Regions from separate parts of the Brevibacterium siliguriense genome, predicted to be linked through region 2. Evidence: riboswitches for the same ligand, from Rfam matches in the RefSeq annotation. Region 2 holds a riboswitch; each other region holds the start of a gene.
What was found. A riboswitch is a leader RNA that binds a small molecule or an ion and turns the genes downstream of it on or off. The one in region 2 is predicted to bind thiamine pyrophosphate.

Region 1: linked by a shared signal. The riboswitch ahead of BLU88_RS06820 (hydroxyethylthiazole kinase) and the one ahead of BLU88_RS15575 (ECF transporter S component) in region 2 are both predicted to bind thiamine pyrophosphate.
Region 3: linked by a shared signal. The riboswitch ahead of thiC (phosphomethylpyrimidine synthase ThiC) and the one ahead of BLU88_RS15575 (ECF transporter S component) in region 2 are both predicted to bind thiamine pyrophosphate.

Annotation. Positions count from the first base shown of each region.
Region 1 is NZ_LT629766.1:1,563,651-1,565,914, forward strand. Features, by position in the region: gene BLU88_RS06810 (ATP-binding cassette domain-containing protein) at 1-68, shown strand, start outside; gene BLU88_RS06815 (sugar ABC transporter permease) at 65-1,276, shown strand; TPP riboswitch at 1,414-1,532, shown strand; gene BLU88_RS06820 (hydroxyethylthiazole kinase) at 1,520-2,264, shown strand, end outside.
Region 2 is NZ_LT629766.1:3,463,541-3,465,804, forward strand. Features, by position in the region: gene BLU88_RS15570 (FN3 domain-containing metallophosphoesterase family protein) at 1-798, opposite strand, end outside; TPP riboswitch at 921-1,029, shown strand; gene BLU88_RS15575 (ECF transporter S component) at 1,052-1,681, shown strand; gene BLU88_RS15580 (ABC transporter ATP-binding protein) at 1,681-2,264, shown strand, end outside.
Region 3 is NZ_LT629766.1:114,055-116,318, reverse strand. Features, by position in the region: gene thiC (phosphomethylpyrimidine synthase ThiC) at 1-1,218, opposite strand, end outside; TPP riboswitch at 1,214-1,322, opposite strand; gene BLU88_RS00470 (M18 family aminopeptidase) at 1,403-2,264, opposite strand, start outside.

The sequences.
Region 1 (2,264 bases), 1.9 Mb from region 2:
CCGCGATCACCGGAGCCAGCGACAATGTCGTGACCAAACGCGCCGCACGGAGGGGTGAGCGCCGATGACCCGCAATTCCTTCATCACCGATGAGCGGATCTCGTCCGAAGGCATCGTGGGGACGTTCGTCCGACGGGTCAAAGAGGGGCAGCTGGGCTCGTTCCCCGTCATCCTCGCCCTCGTCGTCATCGTCATCGTCTTCCAATCGGCCGACTCGAACTTCATCTCACCGGCCAACCTCGTCAACCTCTCCACCCAGGTCGCGTTCCTTGCGATCCTCGCACTGGGCATCAACCTCATCCTGCTCCTCGGTGAGATCGACCTGTCCTTGGCGCAGTTGGGTGGTCTGGCCGCCTCGTTGCTCGGTGTCCTGGTGGTGCGGCAAGGTGTGCCACCGGTGATGGCTCTGATCATCATGCTGCTGCTCGGGCTGATCGTCGGCGCGATCCAAGGTTGGTTCTTCGCAGTCGTCGGCATTCCCGCCTTCGTCGTCACCCTAGCCGGTCTGCTTGCCTTCACCGGTCTGACGCTGACGACCCTGGGCACGCAGAAGAACCTGTCGATGTCGGACACTTTCGCCTTCGACTTCGCGAGCTTCTACTTCCCAGCGATCTGGGCCTATATCTTCGGAGCGATCGCGATCATCGGCTTCGGCGGCGGAATCATCTATTCGAAGATGCGCCGCCACCGCGAGGGTCTCAACGCTCCGAGCTGGACCTCCGTGATCGTGCGCATCGTGCTGCTGGCCGCGATCGTGTTCGGCTTCCTCATCCTCGTCAACCAGGACTTCGGTCTGGCGATGCCGTTCTTCCTCATGATCGTCATCGCGATCATCATCGACCTCGTCCTGCGCAAGACCCGCTACGGCCGTTCGATCTACGCCGTCGGCGGCAAGGTCGAAGCCGCTCGGCGTGCCGGTATCCGCGTCACGTGGGTGCGCATCAGCGTGTTCATGGCCGCCGGTGTGCTGGCCGCGCTGTTCGGATTCATCAAGACCGGCGTGACGACGAATGCGGGATCGACGCTGGTGAGCACGCAGGATCTGCTCAACGCGATCGCCGCAGCCGTCATCGGCGGCACCTCGCTCTTCGGCGGTCGCGGTACCGCTTGGGCTGCTGTGCTCGGTGCTCTGGTCGTCGGCGCGATCAACAACGGTCTCTACCTCATCGGCTTCAACTCCGATGCGCAGCAGATCATCACCGCACTCGTCCTGCTCACCGCCGTCGTCATCGATGCGCTCAGCCGCCGCGGCCAGAGGTACGTCGGGCGGGGGTAGCGGTGACTCTTCGCTCAGCGGACCCCGTCGCGGTGAAACCACCGTGAACCGGAGGTGGTTTCACCGCGACGGGGTCCGCTCGGCGGTTCTGCAGGTTGGAGGAGTCGCCCGTGTCCGGGCGGGCTGATACAGTCGGAGCCATTGACATGGGGTGCCTCATGAGGATCCGCCCAGGCGGAGATCGGCGAGGCTGAGAGAACACCCATCGAACCTGATCTGGGCCATACTAGCGAAGGGATCGTCATGGTTGACTTCGACCTGCGTTCTGCGAATGCGCGACTGCGCGCCAGCAATCCACTCATCCAATGCATCACGAACACCGTCGTGCAGCAGTTCAGCGCGAATGTGCTCCTGGCCATCGGCGCCTCCCCGGCGATGCTCGACCATGAAGCCGACGCCGGACAGTTCGCCGGCATCGCCAGCGGAGTCCTCGTCAACTTCGGAACCGCCTCGAACCACCAGCTGCTCGCCGCCGACGCCGCCATCGACGTCGCGTATGCCGCCGGCAAACCCTGGGTCCTCGACCCCGTGAGCATCGGCGCCGTCGACTTCCGCACCTCCCGCATCCGCCGCGCCGCAGCCGATCACCCCACCGCAGTCCGCGGCAACGCCTCCGAGGTCGCCGCGCTCGCCGGAGTCGGACTCGGCGGACGCGGAGTCGACTCCACCGATGATGTCGATGCCGTCCTTCCCGCCGCAGCAAAGCTGGCACGAGAAACCGGCGCCATCGTTGCCGTGTCCGGACCCACCGACGCCGTCGTCGCCCACATCGACGGGACCGACCACGTCGCCCGCATCTCAGGCGGCCACGAGTTCATGCCGCTGGTCATCGGGACCGGCTGCTCACTCGGCGCCGTCACCGTCGCCTACCTGGCCTCCGTCCGCGCGGGCCTCGCCGACCCCGCAGCCGATGCCTCAACCGTCAACGCCACTGAACAGTCCGCGAACGGTGGAGCCGCCTCGGCGAGGTTCGAGGCCGTCGTCGCAG
Region 2 (2,264 bases):
CTCGTATGCTTTCGACGACACATCGTGGTTGCCAATCGTCGTCGCCTGCGGGATCGTCCGGGTCTCATCCGGTGCCAGGTACTGGGCGTACTGCTCCTGGTTGCCTGCGGAGTTGACCTGGTCGCCCAGCGAGTAGAAGAAGCTCGGATTGTCGGCGATGGCCGCTGCCGAACTCAGGGTCCTGTCCCAACCGGCGGCATCGTCGGGGTCTCCGCCACCGGCGCCGACCTGCGGGTCGCCGAAGACGAGGAATTCTTCGTCTCCTCCGGCAGCTCCCGTGGTGAACTGCTGCACCTCGGTGAACCCGTCCTTCTCGCTGCCGACCTGGTAGGCGTATTCGGTGCCCGGCTTGAGGCCGGTCATGCTCGCATGGTTGAAGTGACGTTTGAGGTCGGTGGCGAGTCCGGAGTCAGTGGTCTCTGCTGTTGCCGCGTCGGCGGGGAGATTGCCGTCCTCGAGCACGCTCACCGGTGCCCATCGCACTTCTCCCCCGCCGGAGCTCTCACTCATCCACGAGAGATTGCGTGCCGTGGAGTCGGCACCGACCTGCAGGACGGCGTCGGTGATCGCCTCGCTTCCCGCTTCCGCCTCGGCGGGCAATTCCGACGAGCTCTGGCCCGGTTCCTGACTCCGACGCGGGCTCGGGTTCTGATTCGGGCTCTGGCTCGCGGTCGAACCAGGCTCTCCTGCGCCGAGAGCCGGCTCGGCACGAACGGGCACCGGGGCCGCCACCAGTGCGGCGAGCAGGGTGGCGGCGGACAGGGCGCCAAGGGGTCGTTTAAGTCGATGAGTGTTCACCCGCTCATTCCTACTGATCGGTAGTGTCCGGCCGTTCGAAGCCCGTCAACGAACGAGGGAACGGGAAGTGAATCCTCGATGACTGACTTGGGTCGCCGCTTCGCTCCCCTGTTGTACAGTGGTGGCTACGACAGGGGAGCGCCGTCAGGGGCGCTGAGAGTGCAGAAGAAGCTGCAGACCCTCGAACCTGATGCGGTTAGCACTGCCGAAGGAAGTCGAGACTCTTCACCCCTCCTTGAAATGAGGAGGCACAATGCCGAATACCACCGCACCGAACACCGCCACCACCCCCGCACGCTCCTTCACCGCGGCGCCGAAATCCAAGCAGTGGCGAGTCGTCGACTATGTCACCACCGCCGTCCTCGGAATCGCCGTCGGTCTCGTGTTCTGGGTGTTGGCGCTGAGCTGGAAGGTGCTCGAACTCGCCTTCCAAGCCTTCCCGCCCTCGATCGGCCTCATCGCCGGACTCTGGGTGCTGGCCGGACCGCTGGCCGGTGCGATCATCCGCAAACCCGGTGCTGCGCTGCTGTGCGAACTCATCGCCGCCATCGTCGAGGCCGTCCTCGGCTCCCACTTCGGAGCGACCGTTCTGCTCTCCGGACTGTTGCAGGGCCTCGGTGCCGAACTCGTCTTCGCCGCCTTCGGCTACAAGCGCTTCACCCTGTGGGTCACCGCGGCCTCGGGGATGCTGGCAGCGGCGTTCATGGCCGTGAGCGAGAACATCATGTACAACGCCGAATGGCAGTTCGGCTTCCAAGCGATCTACGCCGTCTGCGCGATCGTCTCCGGCCTCGTCATCTCCGGAATCGGCGCATGGTTCGCCTACCGGGCGATCGCGGCCACGGGAGCGCTGAGCTCCTTCGCCTCCGGCCGTCTGCGCTGATGGCGCTGCCGATCACGGCCGCCGGCTACTCGTGGACGCACACCGACCGTGACTTACCGGCCGTCGGACCGCTCGACCTGAAGATCGCCGCCGGTGAGAAGGTGCTGCTGCTCGGTGCCTCCGGGGCCGGCAAATCGACGTTCCTCCACGCCGTCGCCGGAGTCCTGCCCGAGGAATCCGGTGAGGCCACCGGTGAACTCCTCGTCGGCGATGGGGAACCGGATCCTCGCCGAGGCAGCACTGGGCTGGTCCTCCAAGATCCCGATTCTCAGGTGATCTTCTCCCGAATCGGTGATGATGTGGCGTTCGGGATGGAGAACCTCGGACTCCCGGCCGAGGTCATCGAGGCCCGGATTCCCGAGTCCCTGCGGGCGCTGGGACTTGATCTGCCGCCGGAGCATCCCAGTGCGGCACTGTCAGGTGGGCAGAAGCAGCGGCTGGCTCTGGCCGGCATCCATGCGATGGCTCCGGAGGTCATCGTCCTCGACGAGCCGACCGCCAATATCGATCCCGCCTCGGCGGCCGGGGTCCGCGATGCCGTGCTCACCGTGCAGTCCGAGACGGCGGCGACCATGCTCGTCGT
Region 3 (2,264 bases), 670 kb from region 2:
CACGAGATGGAGCGGAATGTGCCCTGGCCCTTCGATCATCACCTGGACGTCGTGGGCCCAAGCGCGTTCCGTGAGCTCAGCGAGAGTATCGAGCTCAGCGAACTGGGCGGCATCGTTGGCATCGGCGATGGATCCCGGCCGCAGCCCGTCGCCGAGTGAGAACGCGACATCGTACCGGGCGAAGATCTCACAGAGTTCATCGAAATGGGTATAGAGAAAGTTCTCCTCGTGGTGAGCCAGACACCAGCCGGCCATGATGGACCCGCCGCGAGAGACCATCCCGGTGACCCGGTCGGCCGTGAGCGGAACGTAGCGCAGCAGCACACCGGCGTGGATGGTCATGTAGTCGACACCCTGCTCGCATTGCTCGATGACCGTGTCGCGAAAGATCTCCCAGGTCAGCGTGTTCGCATCCCCGTCGACTTTCTCCAGTGCCTGATAGATCGGAACGGTGCCGATGGGGATCGGCGAATTGCGGATGATCCATTCGCGAGTGGTGTGGATGTCATTGCCAGTCGACAGGTCCATCAGGGTGTCGGCACCCCACTTCGCGGCCCACCGCAGCTTCTGCACCTCCTCGGCGATGGAGCTGGTGACCGCGGAATTGCCGATGTTCGCGTTGATCTTGACGAGAAACGCCTTGCCGATGATCATCGGCTCGGATTCGGGGTGGTTGACGTTGTTCGGGATGATCGCACGACCGGCGGCGAGCTCGGCACGGACGAGCTCGACATCGCACTGCTCGCGAAGCGCTACGAAGCGCATCTCCGGGGTGATGATGCCCTGCCGGGCGTAGTGCATCTGGGTCACCGTGCGGCCGGCTTTGGCACGACGCGGAACCGGTTTGCGTCCCTTCCACTGCTGGGACGGGGCACCCCGGCGAACGGCCGCCCGACCGTCGTCGGCGATGCGGTGGCCGCGGGCCGCATACGTTTCGGTATCGAGGCGGTTCTCGATCCACGGAAATCGCAGAGCGGGCAGTCCCTCTTCCGGAATGCTGCCCGGTCCGACGGTGCGGTAGACGTCGACGGGATCGTTGGCACGGCCATTCGAGTCTTCGAGTTCGATGCGAGTCACGGGAACGCGGATGCCGTGTTCCTCATCGTCGACCCACGCCGGCGAATGCGTCGGATACTGCTCGAGGGTGAACTGGTCGTTTGAATCTGCGTCAGACGAAGTCGTGGCAGGGGCAGGTGTTTCAGGGGTGAATGCAGTCATCTGCAGTCCTCACTTCCTACGCCGGTATCAACCGGATCAGGTTCTACGGTCTCGGACGATGCAGTCCGATCTCAGCCCTTGCAGAGGGCTCCCGTGGGGTCGTGCAATTCCTATCACGACTGCCGCAGTGAAGACAAGCGCACATTCGGCGGAATCAAGTCCCGCCGAGAGTACGGCGCGGCGGTCAGCTGCCCTGGAGGAATGCCTTCGCAGCGGCGCCGAGGGCGACGACGTCGGAGACCGCAACCATCTCGCGGGCCGAGTGCATCGAGTACAGGGCAGGCCCCACATCGACGGTCGTCATGCCTAGGCGGGTGGCGGTCAACGGACCGATCGTCGACCCGCAGGGCATCGCATTGTTCGACACGAAATCCTGATATTCGACTCCGACTGCTGCGCACGCCTGCGACCACACCGCCGTTCCGACAGCATCGGTGGCGTAGCGCTGCTGAGCATTGAGTTTGAGCAGGGGACCACCGCCGAGGCGGGGACGCACATGCGGATCATGCCGTTCCGGATAATTCGGATGGGCCGCATGCCCGGCATCGGAGGAGACACACACCGAGGAAGCCATCGACGCGAGATAGTCGCTGCGCGTCGACTGCGGCAGCAGTGAGGCGACGATGCGCTCGGTGACGTCGGCGAGGAACGGACCGCACGCACCCGAACGAGAATTCGACCCGATCTCCTCATGATCGAAGGCCGCGAACAGGGGGATGCCGTCGAGCCTGTCGGCATCGAGCTGGGTGAGCGCGGTGACGCCGGCGTGGACGGACAGAAGGTTGTCCAGCCTCGGCGAGGCGAAGAACTCCTCGGCGGCACCGAAGAGGGCCGGCTCCTGTGTCGGGATGGTATAGACGTCGTGGCCGACGACCGCCTCGGCATCGACGCCGGCGGAAGCAGCGAGCAGTTCGATGATGTCTGCCTCGGCGAGGTCGGCCAGACCGATGACGGGAGCGGTGTGGCGCTGTTTGTCCAGGGTCAGGCCCTCATTGACCTGCCGGTCCAGGTGGATCGCCAGCTGCGGGATGCGGGCGATCGGTCTG